DNA from 4 places in the Azospira sp. MPR-LB4 genome. Region 1 is predicted to be linked to each of the others. Evidence: riboswitches for the same ligand, from Rfam matches in the RefSeq annotation. Region 1 holds a riboswitch; each other region holds the start of a gene.
What was found. Region 1 has a riboswitch for cobalamin ahead of cbpA (modified peptide precursor CbpA). Riboswitches for the same ligand answer to the same signal wherever they lie in the genome.
Positions count from the first base shown of each region.

Region 1 (3,902 bases):
CGGAAAGGCGGGGCGGCGCGTAGAGGGAAGGGGAGGAAGTGGCGGCATTCATGGCGCCATTATCCGACCTTGGCGCCCGGAAGGTAAGTACCCCGGTCGGGGCGGGGCCGCCGACCGGGGGCAAACGGGCCTCGAACGGGCCTCAGCAGGCGCTGAAAACCGTCTCCGTGCCTTGGTCCCAGCCGTCCCAGAGGAAGTCGTCGGACTTGCCGTCGGCGATCAGGCGCAGGGCGTAGCGCACCTGCTCCTCGTAGAACTGGCAGAAGGCGCCGGTCTTCTCCATGCCGCCGTTCATCTCGTTGGCCTCCGCCGGGCAGGGACTGCCGCAGAAGTGGCGGATGGGGCAGGAAGCGCAGGGCTCGAACTTGTCCACGTCCCGCCCGGTGACTTCTTTGAAGGCCGGCGACTCCAGGGCGGCCGCCACGCCGTCGGTGAACAGGTTGCCGCCCTCGAAGGCCGGCAGGCCGATGAACTCGCTGCAGGGAAAGAGGCCGCCGTCCGCCGCCAGGGCGAAGAAGGCCCGGCCGCCGCCGCAGGGAGAGATGTCGCACATCAGGCGCCGCGCCGTGGGAGCCAGGATGGCCAGCAGGATGTTGGCGAAGTTGGCCACCACCAGCTTGCGCCCGGTCTCCCGGTAAAGCTCGTGGGTCCGCTCCAGGGCGGCGATGAAGGCCCGGGCGAAATCCCCGTCCGCCGGCTTGACCCCCCGGGCGCCGGAAAGGGTGCAGCGCACCGCATTCAACATGCAGGTGGGCACCTGGTGGCGGTGGAACAGCTCCACCATGTCCGTCAGGTGGGCCAGGTTTTCCGTGGTGCAGGTGGTGATGACGCTCCAGGAGCCGTAGCCCTGGAGCCGCTCCATGGCCCGCAGCACGTGCTGGTGCACCCCCTGGCCGGCCCAGGTGTGGCGGGTGGCGTTGGTGATGGGGGCGGTGGGACCGTCCAGGGAAAGGCCGATGCTGACGTTGCGCTGCATGAGGAAGTCGGCGGCGGCATCGGTGAGCAGGGTGCCGTTGGTCTGCACGCCGAAGGCGAAGTCGTCCTGGAACAGGTCGATGGCGGCGAACAGGGCCTCCCGGTTCATCAGGGGTTCGGCGCCGTGGAAGATGAGGCGGGGCTTGCGCGCCCCCTCGCCGCCGTCCATCACCGTGGCGAAGTATTCCTTCAGCCGCTGCAGGGCCCCCAGCAGCCGTTCCGCCGGCATATCGCTGCCGTGGCGGCGCAGGGTGTCGGGGATGTAGCAGTAGGTGCAGTCCAGGTTGCAGCGTTCCGTCGGGTTCACATAGACGCCGGAGGGCTTCAGCTCGAAGCGGAGGGCGTGGATTTCCTGGGCGAACTTCGCCGCCTGGGCCTGGAAGCGCTCGGCCAGCTCGCTGCCGCACAATTCCGTCTCCACCCGGTCCTTGTCCACCAGGGACCAGAAGGCGGTTTCCGGGTGCAGCAGGGCCACGTAGCGCTCATGGCCGATGTCGTAGGGCTGCAGCCGGCGCAGGTGGGGAGCCGGACCGTTCACTTGGCCGCCTTCCGGTCCATCAGGACGTAGTGGGAGAGGCCGATGCCGTCCGGGTTGCAGGACTTGCGGCTGGCGATGACCGGGGCCGGAGCGGCGGCCTGGGTGGGCTGGGTGGCAGCCTGCTGGGCAGTGGTGGCTTGGCTGGTAACTTGAGTGGTGGTTTTCATGGGGTCCTCCCGCGAAGGTATGAAAAAAAAGCAAAAGGGCTCCGGCGGCCTGTCTCGAAAGAAACATGCCGCCGGAGCCCTTTGCCTGGAACTCCACGACTTCCGCCCGTCTTCTGGCTTACGGATCGACCGGTCCTGCTACTGGGCTCCCCCTTCCCGCCGCATTTGCTGCGGCAGTGGGTGGCGTGGAAAAACTGCACCACGCCGTGGAACGACCGTCCCCGATTACAGCGGCGGGCCCGCCACGGAGTTGCACCGTGTTCCGAAAGCGGAAGCCGAATGGGGGCGGATTCTGGCCGCCGGCCCGGGGAGGGTCAAGGCCGACGGCAGCCGGATTTGATCCAGGTAAAGCGCCTCTGTCCGAGGTCGGATTTTTGCCCGGCAGCCCTGCGCTTGCCTCCTTTCCCTGCCCCCTTGCCCTTCCCCTTCAGCGTCCGCCTCCGGGCCCGCCGATGGCCCGCAGGGGCGCCGCCGGGCGCGGGACCTCGCCGCCCGCGGCGGACTCCGGCTTTCTCTGGGCAGCGCCGCAGATGCGCTCCGGGTCCAGCACCTGGAGGATTTTTTCCCTGTCCGGCTGGCGCGGCTTGATGATGGCCTGCACGTAGCCGGCGTCCTGGCGGATCATCTCCGGGATCGGCTCCAGGCGCTCGGCGTCGAATTCGGGCACGGCATAGAGATCGTCCACCAGCAGCCCCATGAGGCCGTCCCGCACCCGCACCACGACGATCTGGCTGTGGTTGTCCACCTCCTTGGCCGGGTAGTTGAGGAGGAAGCGCATATCCACCACCGGCACCAGGGTGCCGCTGTCGCCGCCACCGCTCTGGAAGCTGATGACGCCGCAAAGATAGCGGCGGGAGCCGCTCATGGGGGAAAGCCGGGCCGGGTCCACCGCCTCCAGCACTTCGGCCGCCGGCAGGCCATACACCTTGTCGCCGACGACGAAGGTGGCCAGCTCCACGCTCTGCCCGCCCCGGGCGTGCAGGTCGCCGTAGCTGCCTTCCAGCACCGCTGGGCGCCGCTCCCGGGGGGCTGCGGCGGCACTGCCATCGCCCACGGGGACGAACACCAGGGCCACCACGTCGTTGCTGTAATCGCCGCTGTTCTTGAATTCCCGGTAGCCGAAGGAGGCGGTGCTGCCGACGATCCAGGTGCGCCCGGCCAGCTGCACCACCCGGGAGCGGCCCTCGCCGTTGGCGGCGGCGAAGAGGCTCTTGTCTACCTCCAGCAGGCTTTCCGCCGGAAAGCGTTCGTCGGAGGAGGCGATGATGCGGCCGCTGCGCTCGGCGAAGACGGCGAAGGCCCCGGCCTGGGGCGGCAGGGAATCGGCCAGCATGGCGGCGAACTGGGGCGCTGCGTCGAAGACGATGCCGATGCCCCCCACCACCTTGGCCGGATCGTCGGGATGGCGGATGGCGGCGTTGTAGACGTAGGTGGGGCGGCCGCCGTAGAGCCAGCTCTTCTCGAAGGGGGAGACGCAGTAATGCTGGGTGCTGGGCAGGTAGAAGACGGACTGGACCCAGCCCGCATCCACCTTCTTGCCCACCAGGTTGAGGCTGTCGCCGTGCAGGTTGGAAGCGGCGACGATGGTGCCGGAAAGGTCGTACACGAAGAGCCGGGAATAGACGGTGTACAGGCTGTTGATGTATTCCAGGATGCCGGCCATGGCCTGGGCCTCCGCCTCGCCGGGACGGCCGGCGGCCATGCTGCGGCGCAGGGCCGAGGTGAGGGCCCACCAGCGGCAGTCGTTGGCCCGCTCGTAGAGGTTGCGGTCCATGATGTCGATCATCAGGCGGGAGATGAACTGCACGTCCTGCAGGCTGGAGGAGATGGCGGTCTGGTAGAGGTCGGCGATGGAGCGGGCGAAGAGGTCGCTGGTGCGGTCGCCGGTCTCGGAAATCTGCTGCAGCACGGATTTGAGCTTGAGCAGGTCGCCCCGCTTGTCGGCGGCCATGATCTGGCCGTTCCACACCACCCGGCGCAGGGAGAGGTTGATGCCCTCGGCTCCCCGGGCGATGTCGGCCAGGGCCGGGCAGAAGGTGTCGGCGTGGGCCAGCACGCCCTCCAGCACCTCCGCCGGCAGGCTCTCGGCGGCCTGGCCCAGGCCGGCTCGGAAGGCGGAGCTGACCGGCACCATGACATGGCCCACCCAGCCGGGCCCGACGTAGCCCTGGTAGCCCCGGGTGGGGCAGGTCCTGGCCAGGTATTCGCGGCCGCCCCAATCT
Region 1 is NZ_CM179521.1:2,210,443-2,214,344, forward strand. It holds gene AC3QLZ_RS10480 (ABC transporter permease) at 1-52, opposite strand, end outside; gene cbpB (peptide-modifying radical SAM enzyme CbpB) at 143-1,513, opposite strand; gene cbpA (modified peptide precursor CbpA) at 1,510-1,680, opposite strand; cobalamin riboswitch at 1,768-1,968, opposite strand; gene AC3QLZ_RS10495 (chemotaxis protein CheW) at 2,108-3,902, opposite strand, start outside.

Region 2 (3,902 bases), 1.4 Mb from region 1:
GGGCGGCTTCCACCCGGGCGGCGACGGTGGCCTCGTCCAGGCCCAGGTTGAGGGGGCCGAAGGAGACGTCCTCCCGCACGCTGGCGGAGAAAAGCTGCCGGTCCGGATTCTGGAAGACCAGGCCCACCTTGCTGCGCAGGGCGCGCAGGCCGGCCCGGCCGTAGTCCACCGGGGTGCCGGCGTAGTGCACCCGGCCGGCGGCGGGGCGCAGCAGGCCGTTGCAGTGCTGGAAGAGGGTGGTCTTGCCCGAGCCGTTGGCGCCGATGAGGGCGTTGCGGCTGCCCCGGGAAACGCCCAGGGAACAGCCGGCCAGGCCCGCGCTGCCGTCCGGGTAGCGGTAGTGCACGTCCTCCAGCTGCAGCAGGGGCACGCTCACCGGCCGCTCCAGGCGAGCAGCACCAGGGCCAGGGCGGCCACGCCGGCCAGGCCGGCATCGCGCCGGGCGTGGGGGTGGCGGCTGCCGAGGAAGCGCAGGGGACCGTCGTTGTTGCGGGCCAGGGCCGCCAGGTGCAGGGCGTGGGAACGCTGCCACACCTGCAGGGTGAGGTGGGCGGCCATCTGCCCCAGGCTGCGCAGCAGGCGGCTGCGGTCCAGGTGGCCGAGGCGGGCGGCCTGGGCGGCGCGCATGTCCTGCAGGGCGGCGGCGAAGACGAACAGGGTGCGGTAGCACAGCACCATGATGTCCAGCAGCACCTCGGGGGTGCGCAGGCGGCGCAGCAGGGCGATGAGGTCGCTCAGGGGCGTGGTCAGCACCAGGAACAGCAGGGCCGCCAGGGCGCCCAGGGAGCGGGTCGCCACCACGGCGGCCTGGTGGGTGCCGGCGGCGGTGGCCTGCAGGCCGCCCCCATCCACGGAGACGGCCAGGGAGAGGGCGCTGATGGCGAGGAAGAAGAGGGCCGGGGCCGCCACCCGCAGATAGAGCAGGGGCGATACCCGGGCGCCGCCGATGGTCACGGCCGCCAGCAGGGCGGCCACGCCGAGCCCGGCGGCCGGGGTGGCGGCGGCGACGAAGGCGGCCGTCACCCCGCCCAGGGCGAAGAGGCCCTTGGCCTGGGGCGCCACGCCGCGCCAGCGGTTGGCGTAGGCCGACTGCTCGATCAGCACGCCGGCCCTTCCTGGTCCTTGTCTTCGCGCCGGGCTGCCGCTTCACCGCGTCGTTGTTCCCGGCGCAGCTTTTCCCGGGTGCGGGCGCAGCCCAGGTAATAGCCGATGAAGCCGGCGCCGAGGGCCGCCTGCAGGGCGAAAAGGAGGGAGGCGATCTCGCCGCTGGCCGGCTCCAGCAGGGGCTGGAACCAGGGCTGGTAGTCCGGGGCGATGCGGGTGATGAGGGCCTGGGCCTCGCTGTCGGCGCCGCCGAAGATTTCCGCCGGCTGGCCGTCCGGCCCGACCGGCCGTTCCACCAGCCACAGGGGCAGGGCCGCCAGCAGCACCACGGCGATGAGCAGCAGCAGGTTCTGGTGGCGCTTCATGCCCGCACCTCCGGCGCCGGGGCCACGCCCAGGTCCTGCAGTTCCTGCGGGTTGAAGCGGGCCAGGGCGTTGCAGATGACCACGGTGAGCAGGCCCTCGCTGATGGCCAGGGGAATCTGGGTGAGGGCGAAGATGCCGGCGAACTTGAGGAAGGAGGCGCCAAAGCCGCCCACCGGATCGGGGAAGGCCCAGGCCAGTTGCACCGAGGTGGTGACGTAGGTGAGCAGGTCCGCCAGGCTGGCGGCGAGGAACACGCTCACCGCCAGGGAGGCCTTGAGGCGGCGGGCCAGGGCGAAGATGCCGTAGGCGGCGAAGGGTCCCACCACGGCCATGGAGAAGATGTTGGCGCCCAGGGTGGTGAGGCCGCCGTGGGCCAGCAGCAGGGCCTGGAACAGCAGCACCACGGCGCCGATGGGAGCCATGGCGGCAGGGCCGAAGAGCACGGCGCCCAGGCCGGTGCCGGTGGGGTGGGAACAGCTGCCGGTGACCGAGGGCAGCTTCAGGGCCGAGAGGACGAAGGTGAAGGCGGCGGCCACTCCCAGCAGCATGCGCTGCTCGGGATTTTCGCGGATGCGGCGGTTCACGGAACGGATGCCCCAGGCGACGAAGGGGGCGGCGGCGACGCTCCAGCCCACGGCGTGTTCGATGGGCAGGAAGCCTTCCATGATGTGCATGAGTCTCTCCCTCGGCGAGCATGACGGTGGCGCACCAGGCGGGGGAGTTGTGGCAGGTCGGATAAAGGGCCGCGGCGGATGGAACAGCGAGGAGGCGGCAAATCACCAGAACCGTTCCCGTCACCCCGGGGAATGGTGCAACTTGTGATGTCAGGCCGGTCTTCTGGCTTGCCTTCATCCTTCCCTGCCGGCCTTCCCGTGATGAACCACAGTGGCGTGAGGCAGCGTCGTCTGGCTTACAGCAGCGGGGGCTGCGCCGGACTGTCCTGGGTGGTCCCTGGAGTCACCGGCTTCCCGTTTCACCGTCCCCGCAGAGCGCGAGGCACGGCACCTGAATCGGGGCGGATGATAGCCCACTCCCCCCGGGCTGGGCAATCCGCCGCGCCAGGCGCGGCGTTTGGCGAATCGGTCGGGGCGGGTTAGACTGGCCCCGCTTCGGTTCCCCCCTCCAGGGGATGAAAAGGGAATCCGGTGCGAGACAGGGCGGCGACGCCCCGACTCCAGTCCGGAACTGCCCCCGCAACTGTAGGCGGCGAGCGTTGCGCTCCACTCTTTGCCACTGGCGATACTGCCGGGAAGGCTGGCGCAACGTGACGACCCGCAAGTCAGGAGACCTGCCGCGGCATTACTTCATATCAATCCTAATTGGGGCGGGGTGTCCCCTGAGGAAGGTAAATGCGCGCATTCCCTGACTGTCATCGTTGTCCGCTCTCGGCTGCCTGCCGCTCCGAGCCGCTTTGCCGCGGCCCGGGGTGTTCGCCCTTCTCCGATGCTCCCGCTCCGCTTTATCCAAGGAGTTGCGCATGCGCATGGAAGCAATGGAAATCGGCGCCGTCGTGGGGACGGCCGCCCAGCCCGTAGAAGCCAATCCCGCCCCCACTTCGTCCACTTCGCCGCGGCAGCAGCAGGCCACCCTCATGGTGGACGTGGTCTTCCCCGAACAGGTGAACCATCACGGCACCCTCTTCGGCGGTTCCGCCATGGCCATGATGGACAAGCTGGCTTTCCTGGTGGCCACCCGGGAGACCCGCCGGCCCATGGTCACCGCCAGCAGCGGCCGCATCGACTTCCGTAAGCCCATTCCCCAGGGGCGCCTGGTGGAACTGTCCGGCCGGGTGGTGCAGCGGGGTCGGCGCTCGGTGCAGGTGGAGGTGGCCCTGGCGGCGGAGGACCTGGCCACCGGGCTGCGGGAGACCAGCGCCACCGCCCACTTCACCCTGGTGGCGGTGGACGGTCCAGGGGCGCCGCTGCAGGAGGACGACGAGAGCTTCGCCCAGCTGCCCGGCATCGGCCCGGTGACGGCCATGGTGGAGATGGTCTTTCCCGGCCACACCAACCACCACGGCAGCCTCTTCGGCGGCCAGGCCCTGGCCTGGCTGGGCAAGGCGGCCATGGTGGCGGCCAGCCGCCAGGCCCGCATGCCGGTGGTGATGGCCGCTTCCGAGCGCATCGACTTCCACGCGCCGGTGCTGGAGGGGGAGATCGCCGACCTGGCGGCCCGGGTGGTGGCCATCGGCAACAGTTCCATGACGGTGGAAGTGCTGCTGCACGCCGAGGCCCTGCTCACCGGCCAGCGCCGCCTGTGCACCCGGGGCCGCCTCACCATGGTGGCGGTGGGCTACGACGGCCGCCCGGTGCCCGTGCCCCAGCCCCTGGGGCGGCGTCTGGCCTAGGCGCCGGCCATCGCCCGCCCCGGTCGGGGCGGGCGCCCGGTTTCCGGCCCGGAACGGCAGGCGGCAGGCTGCCCGGCCGGGCAGCG
Region 2 is NZ_CM179521.1:832,402-836,303, reverse strand. It holds gene AC3QLZ_RS03780 (energy-coupling factor ABC transporter ATP-binding protein) at 1-376, opposite strand, end outside; gene cbiQ (cobalt ECF transporter T component CbiQ) at 373-1,104, opposite strand; gene AC3QLZ_RS03770 (energy-coupling factor ABC transporter substrate-binding protein) at 1,098-1,469, opposite strand; gene AC3QLZ_RS03765 (energy-coupling factor ABC transporter permease) at 1,466-2,143, opposite strand; cobalamin riboswitch at 2,280-2,493, opposite strand; cobalamin riboswitch at 2,563-2,779, shown strand; gene AC3QLZ_RS03760 (acyl-CoA thioesterase) at 2,947-3,816, shown strand.
Region 2: another riboswitch for cobalamin. It lies ahead of AC3QLZ_RS03765 (energy-coupling factor ABC transporter permease); the one in region 1 lies ahead of cbpA (modified peptide precursor CbpA).

Region 3 (3,902 bases), 1.3 Mb from region 1:
CACAGGTTGGAGCTATGCACCACGCCCACGTGCTGCTGGGGCGAGCGCAGGTTGCAGGCATCCTTGAAGGTGATCCAGGGGTGGCCGGTCTCGAACAGCATGGTCAGCATCTTGCGCCACAGCTGCACGGCGGGAATGCGCTTGAACAGACGGATCTCGCCCCGGTCGGCCTTGGCCTCGTAGGCGTTGTAGGCGACTTCAAATTCCTTGCCGAACTTGTCGTGCAGGTCGGGCACGTCGCTGGGGGAGAAGAGGGTCCACTCGCCGCCGTTGATGACCCGCTGCATGAACAGGTCGGGAATCCAGTTGGCGGTGTTCATGTCGTGGGTGCGGCGGCGTTCGTCGCCGGTGTTCTTGCGCAGCTCGAGGAATTCCTCGATGTCCAGATGCCAGGATTCCAGATAGGCGCAGACGGCGCCCTTGCGCTTGCCGCCCTGGTTCACGGCCACGGCCGTGTCATTCACCACCTTGAGGAAGGGGATGACGCCCTGGCTCTTGCCGTTGGTGCCCTTGATGCGGGCCCCCAGGGAGCGCACCGGGGTCCAGTCGTTGCCCAGGCCGCCGGCGTATTTCTGCAGCAGGGCGTTTTCCTTGATGGACTGGTAGATTCCTTCCAGGTCGTCGGAGACGGTGGTGAGGTAGCAGGAAGAGAGCTGGGAATGCCGGGTGCCGCTGTTGAACAGGGTCGGCGTGCTGCTCATGAAGTCGAAGGAGGAGAGCAGGTTGTAGAACTCGATGGCCCGGGCTTCCCGGTCGATCTCGTTGAGGGCCAGGCCCATGGCCACGCGCATGAAGAAGGTCTGGGGCAGCTCGATGCGGCGCTCGTCCACGTGCAGGAAGTAGCGGTCGTAGAGGGTCTGCAGGCCCAGGTAGTCGAACTGCAGGTCCCGCTCGGCCTTGAGGGCGGCGGCCAGGCGTTCCAGGTCGTAGTCCTTGAGGCGGGCATCCAGCAGCTCGGCGTCCACGCCGGTGCGGATGAGGCCGGGGAAGGCTTCGGCGTAGCGGGCGGCCATGGCCTCCTGGCTGGCTTCCTCCCCCAGCACTTCGACGCGCACGCTGCTCAGCAGCAGGCGGGCAGCCACCTTGCTGTAGCCCGGTTCCCGCTCGATCAGGGTGCGGGCGGCCAGCACCAGGGACTGGCGCACGGCGGCCAGGGGCACGCCGTCGTAGAGGTTGTGCAGGGCCTGCTCCAGCACCGTTTCGGCAGCCACGTCGGCCAGGCCCTGGCAGGCTTCCCGGCATTGCTGCAGCAGGGCGGCCCGGTCCAGGGGGAAGCGGCGGTCGCCGTCCACCACGTGCAGCAGGGGGCCGGCGGCAGCGGGGGCGGCCGCCGCCTGGGCAGCCCGTTCGGCGGCCCGCTTTTCCCGGTACAGCACGTAGGCCCGGGCCACGTCGTGCTCGCCGGAACGCATCAGGGCCAGTTCCACCTGGTCCTGGATGTCTTCGATATGCACCGTGCCGCCGCCGGGCAGGCGCCGGGTGAGGGCTTGGACGACGATGGCGGTGAGGCGGGAGACCAGGTCCCGCAGGCGGGCCGAGGCGGCGCCCTGGCTGCCGTGCACGGCCAGGAAGGCCTTGTTCATGGCGACGGAGATTTTTTCCGCATTGAAAGGCATTACCGAACCGTTGCGGCGGATGACCTCGAAGGACTGGGCCCGGCCGGCCAGATCGGCGGCGTTGGGCAGGCTGTCGTCCAGATTGTCGGAGGGCAGGTGGGATGACGCTTGGTGGGTGGCGAAGAGGCCGGCTTGCATCGTGGAACTCCCGTTATCAACGGAACGGGGGCCCAGGGCGGCGGGACTGCCGAGGCGCCGGCGGGCACGCCCATGGCGGCCGACAGCGGACAATCCCGATCCACCGGGGGGCACCCCGCCCCTGGTCAGACTGAAAAATTGGCGACGGCAGGTTTCCTGGCTCACGGGTCCTGGCCCGATGCCCGCCTTCCCGGTGGAACTGCCTCCCAGTGGCACGCGTGGACATCGAACTCGCCGTTTACAGTTGCGGGGGCAGCTCCGGCATGGGCGGAAAGTTCGCTGCGGATTCGCGGGGAATCCGTCTGATCCCGACTTCCTTGATCGCCGCACCGGATTCCCATTTGTCCCGAAATCGGGGAACCGTCGCGGAGGAGACTTTACCCCAGCCCTCAAGCGGAGGGCAAGGGGTTGGACACTACAGGTAGTAGTACGAGAGTAATAGACAACTACATATAGTGTATTTGGCGACAGGGTCTTTTCCACAGCCGGGAGCATTTTGCCCAGAAAACGGGCAGAGTGTTTAATCCCCAGTAATACTGTGGCTTTTCACCGACTGTCCCGGAACGGCCCACAGACTTATCCACAGAAACTGTGAATTTCCTGTTGCATGCCCCGCCGGAATTTCTGCATAATCGTCGGATCGTTTTTGCCGGAGCAGTGGCAAAAACTTTTTTTACCGGCAAATTTTTTTCCGCCTTCAACCGCGAATCCTTTATCAGCTCCATGTACAACTTCGCCGACTTCGACCGCTGCAACACGCTGCCCTCCCGGGCCGGCGCGGGCGCGTCCGTCATTGGCGTAGTAGGCGCTGTAGTACGCGTAGTCGTAGTAGTACGCGCGTGCGCCGCTGGGATGAGCGAAGTCCGGTAAAGAAACCAACCGAATTCCACAAAACCCCCGCCGGCGCGACAGCCCGGCGGGGGTTTTGTTTTTGGGCCCTCCGACCGGCAAGCCAAACCGGATCACGCAAGGAGAAGCCCAGCCATGAATGCCCCAGCCCCCCAAGCCGCCCGCCAGACGGATGCCGCCCCGGCGCCGGAAACCCTTACCGGCGCCCAGATCGTCGTCCGCCTGCTGGAACGCCAGGGCGTCACCACCGTCTCCGGCATTCCCGGCGGCGCCATCCTGCCCTTCTACGACGCCCTCTCGGCCTCGGAAAAAATCCGCCACGTGCTGGCCCGCCATGAGCAGGGCGCCGGCTTCATCGCCCAGGGCATGGCCCGGGCCAGCGGCCAGCCCGCTGTCTGCCTCGCTTCCTCCGGCCCCGGTGCCACCAATCTGCTGACCGCCATCGCCGATGCCAAGCTGGATTCCATTCCCCTGGTGGCCATCACCGGCCAGGTGCCCCGCAGCATGATCGGCACCGACGCCTTCCAGGAGGTGGATACCTACGGCCTTTCCATCCCCATCACCAAGCACAACTTCCTGGTGAACTCCGCAGAAGAGCTGCTGGAGGTGATTCCCCGGGCCTTCACCCTGGCCGCCTCCGGCCGCCCCGGCCCGGTGCTGGTGGATATCCCCAAGGACGTCCAGGCCCAGGCCATCGAGGTCAGCCAGTGGCCCGCCCCCGGCGGCCGCCAGGCCCTGCCGGCGCCGGACATGGCGGCCATCGAAAAGGCCGCCGCCATGATCAACGCCGCCGAGCGGCCCATCCTTTATCTGGGCGGCGGCGTCGTCCATTCCGGCGCCGCCGAGGCCGCCGTGGCTCTGGCAGAGAAGGCGTCGCTTCCCACCACCATGACCCTCATGGCCCTGGGCGCCATGCCGGTGGACCATCCCCTCTCCATCCACATGCTGGGTATGCACGGCGCCCGCTACACCAACCTGCTGCTGGAAGAGTGCGACCTGCTCATCGCCGTCGGCGCCCGCTTCGACGACCGGGCCACCGGCAAGGTGGCGGCCTTCTGCCCCAAGGCCCAGATCATCCACATCGACATCGACCCCTCCGAACTGGACAAGATCAAGAACGCCCACGTGGGCATCGCCGGCGACGTGGGCGAGGTACTGGAAAAACTTTCGCCCCTGGTGGAGGCCCACCTGCGCAAGCGCTGGCTCACCCACATGGGCGACCTGCGCTCCCGCTTCCGCCTGCAGCGGCCCAACCTGGAAGACCCGCGCAGCCACTACGGCCTGATCCAGGCCGTGGCC
Region 3 is NZ_CM179521.1:3,530,910-3,534,811, forward strand. It holds gene AC3QLZ_RS16495 (ribonucleoside-diphosphate reductase subunit alpha) at 1-1,754, opposite strand, end outside; cobalamin riboswitch at 1,884-2,134, opposite strand; gene AC3QLZ_RS16500 (hypothetical protein) at 2,331-2,633, opposite strand; gene ilvB (acetolactate synthase large subunit) at 2,739-3,902, shown strand, end outside.
Region 3: another riboswitch for cobalamin. It lies ahead of AC3QLZ_RS16495 (ribonucleoside-diphosphate reductase subunit alpha); the one in region 1 lies ahead of cbpA (modified peptide precursor CbpA).

Region 4 (3,902 bases), 1.3 Mb from region 1:
GGATGAGGGTGCCCATGAGGCCCAGGGCCGGCCCCACCTTGATGACGAAGCGGATGCGGTCGAGGCGCCGCGACAGTTCCAGTTCCTCGGCCTGCAGCAGCCGTTCCACCTCGATTTCCAGGCGGCGCGGATAGCCCTTCAGGCGGTGCCGCAGCTGGCCCAGGCGCAGCTTGAAGCTTTCCACCTCCGGCAGATGGCCGCGGCGCCGCTGCCAGGCGTCGAACAGGGTGATGCCCAGTTGCAGGGGCACGTAGGCCACCAGCAGGGCGCAGCCGCCGATCACCGGCAGGTAGAGGGCGGTGGAGACTTGGTAGAGCAGTTGCTCGATGAGGGTAACGATTTCCATGATGGCTCCCAGGGTCAGAACGAGGCGCTCAGCTCGATGAAGGCATTGCGGCCGGGCATCTGGTAGTACTCGTAGTAGGTCTTGTCGAAGAGGTTGTTGATGCCGGCGCTGACCTTGAAATTCCTGTCGAACTGGTAGCTCAGCTTGAGGTTGGCCAGCCAGTACTTGCTGACGCCGCCGTAGACGTTCTTGATGACGTCGCTGTTGTCTTCCTTGCTGAACTGCTCGCCGGTGTAGGCGGCGGAGAGGTAGGCGCGCCACTGTTGCCACTGGGCGTCCAGGGCGAAGTAGGCGGTGTTCTTCGGCACATAGCGCAGGCGCTTGCCCTGCAGGCCGGTGCCGCTTTCGTCCCGGGTGATCTGGCTGTCGGTCCAGGTGTAGCTGGCGGAGGCCCGCAGCCAGGAGGTGAGGGGCATTTCCGCCGCCAGTTCTATCCCTTCTACCTTGGCTTCGCCGGCATTTGTGGCCACGGCGAAGAAGTCCACGTCGGCCAGGCTGCCGCTGTAAGGGCTGAGCTTGCGGTAGATCATGTCCTGCAGCCGGGTGCGGTAATAGGTGGCTTTGGCCGAGCCCTGGCCGGCCAGGGCCGTCTCGACGCCCAGGTCCCAGGAGGTGGAGGTTTCCGGCTTTAGATCGGGATCGGCCACCAGTAGGCGGCGGCTGCTGATGCTGGGCGTGGCATACATCTCATAGTTGGAGGGGGCGCGGAAAGCCTTGCCCAAGGAGCTGCGCAGGCTGGTGCCCGGCGTCAGGCGGTAGACCGCCGCCACCTTGGGGGAGAAGGCGGATTCGGAGCGCTCCGGGATGTCCAGATTGCTTCGGGGCGTACCGACGTATTTCTGCATGTTGCCCCGGCTGCTCCAGCGGTCGTGGCGGCCGCCCAGGTAGAGGGTGAGGTCGTCGCCGACGAAGATCTGGTCCTGCAGGAACAGGGAATTGGTGGTGCTTTCCCCGTCGGACTGTTCGTTGAGGGCGCCGGTGGTGCTGTCGGGATCGCGCCAGCTGGTGAGCTGGTACACCTTGCGCCGCAGGTGGCTGCGGCTGGAGGAGAGACCGACGATCAGGTACTGGTTGCTGCCCGCGGCAAAACCCAGCTGGGCCGAGGCATCCAGGGTGGTGTTGGGAGTGCTGGTGCGGGTGCCCGGGCCGCTGTCGAAGGTGGCGCCGGTGCCGGAGCCGACGTAGAAGGCCTCCCGGTCGAAGTAGCCCACATTGGCCTTGAGGTCGTAGCCATTGCCCAGCTTGCCGTCGAAACCGGCGAAATAGCGGGTCTCCTGGCGGTAGTTGGGATTGCTGGAATTCCAGAAGCTCGATTCCTTGATGCTGCCCAGCTTGTCGCCGTTGATGGAGACGTTGCTGGCGGGCAGGGCGAGGGGGGCGCCGTTCTTGCTCAGGTAGTTGTTGAAGCGCTCGAAGCCGATGCTGCTTTCGCTGCGGTTGAAGCCGGCGAAGAAGCGGGACTGGGCATCCAGGCTGTAATAGACCTTGGCATGCAGGTTGTTGGCGTGGGAGGAAATGGCGCCCTGGTCCCCCACCACATAGGCCTTCTTGCCATCCACCGTGGTGGTGGCCCGGCCGCCCTGGACCGCGTTGGCGCCGGTGCCGGTGGTGCCCACCGGCAGCACCACCAGGTCGCTGCCGGCGAAACCGGCCATGTCCTCGTAGCCGAAGCCCAGGGTGGCGGCCAGGCCGTTGTCCCACTTGTTGCGGTAGCTGGCTTCCACCGCGTTGCGCTCGCCGTCGCCGAAGCCCCGGCTGACCTTGACCCGGGTTTCCTGCTTGGTGGGCACCTTGGTGATGACATTGACCACGCCGCCCATGGCGTCGCTGCCGTAGAGGGCCGAGGCGGAGCCGGGCACCACCTCGATCTGCTCCACCTCGCCCATGGGAATGCCCATCAGGCTGGCCAGGCCGCCGGCGTTGCCGTCGGAGAGACTCATGCCGTCCACCATCATCTTCACCCGGCCGTCGGAGAGGCCGCGGAAGGAGACGATGGGGGCGGTGTTGATGCGGGTGCTGGTGCCCAGGCCGTTACGTATGTAGAAGCTGGGCACCTTGGCGGTAAGGGCGTCGCCGATGCGCATGGCGCCCGAGGCGTCCAGCTTGTCGGCCGTGACGACGGTGACGGCGGCCGGGGCCTCCAGGGTGGTCTGCTCGATGCGCGAGGCGGTCACCACCACGCTGCCCAGTTCCGTCTCGCCCTGCTCTCCGGCGGCCAGGGCGGCCTGGGAAAAGAGGGCGGCGATGGCGGCGGCCAGGAGGCGCCGCGGTTGTTGGTTGTTGATGCTCCCCATGTTGCTGTCTGACTCCAGTCGATGGCTACCGACCGGGCTTCGGGAAACGGGGGCATAAAAGATGAGGCGCGACCGCCGGCCCGAGGGCAGGCGGCAGAAACTCGGCTCAGAGGGAAAGGCCGGCGCTTCGATTCATGCTCCGCTCCGTCCGCAACCCCGCGGTCGGTGGCAGGTTCGTGCCAGCACCGTCCTCCATGGACGGCGGGCACGCAAAAATCAAAGGCCGGTCTCCGGGCTCGCCAGTCTTGATGTTCCGCCTTCCCAAGCCAGTCGCCGACCCCGGTGAGGGGGCGACGGGCTGGCTCAGTGGCTGGCGCTCCGGGGAGGAGGGCCGTGGAACATCCGCACTGGCTTACCGTTGCGGGGGCAGCCGAAGCTTGGGGCCGTGATGGCCGTTACTTCGTTCCCGTTTCACCCGGCGGCTGCTGCCGCCGGACACCTTTGACTGCTAATGGCTCCCTGGGGAGCCGGGATCGCAACTGCAGGCGATCAGGAGCGCGATCATACCCCCAATCCCATCTATGACAAAAGTCTGTGTCCTGAGCTACCCCATCTCCGCCAGGGGTCGGGGCAGTGTCCAGGACACGACGCCGCTGGCTGCCGCCCGGCTCAGTCCCAGGCCAGGGCGCCGCCGGTCTGGTACTCGGTGACGCGGGTTTCGAAGAAGTTCTTTTCCTTGCGCATATTGGCCTGTTCGTCGAGCCAGGGCAGCACGTTCTCGGCGCCGGGGAAGGGCTCGGCCAGGCCCAGCTGGCGGGCGCGGCGGTTGGCGATGAAGCGGAACTGGTCCCGGTGCAGGTCGGCGTTGTAGCCCAGGATGGGCTCCCGCAGGATGTAACCGGCGTAGGCCGATTCGGCGGCTTCCGCCTCTTCCCACAGGGCCTTGACCTGGACCGGGTCCAGGGTCAGGTTCTCTTCCTGCAGGAGCTGGCGTACCACCCGGATGCCGAAGGCGCAGTGCAGCACCTCGTCGCGCATGATGTACTGCAGCTGCTCGGCGGTTCCCTTCATCAGGCCCCGGCGCTGCAGGGCGAAGATGGGGGTGAAGCCGTTGTAGAACCAGCAGCCTTCGAAGATGCCGGCGAAGAAGAGGTAGGAGAGGGCGAATTCGTGCAGGTTATCCCGGTCCGTCAGGTCGAAGTCGGAACGCATCACCCGCTCTAGGCGGCGGTTGGCCAGGGCGATCTTGCCGTGGATTTCCGGCACCACCCGGTAGCGGTTGTAGATTTCCTTCTGGTCCAGCCCCAGGCTTTCGATGCAGT
Region 4 is NZ_CM179521.1:3,525,387-3,529,288, forward strand. It holds gene AC3QLZ_RS16480 (MotA/TolQ/ExbB proton channel family protein) at 1-346, opposite strand, end outside; gene AC3QLZ_RS16485 (TonB-dependent receptor plug domain-containing protein) at 361-2,640, opposite strand; cobalamin riboswitch at 2,845-3,098, opposite strand; gene AC3QLZ_RS16490 (ribonucleotide-diphosphate reductase subunit beta) at 3,250-3,902, opposite strand, start outside.
Region 4: another riboswitch for cobalamin. It lies ahead of AC3QLZ_RS16485 (TonB-dependent receptor plug domain-containing protein); the one in region 1 lies ahead of cbpA (modified peptide precursor CbpA).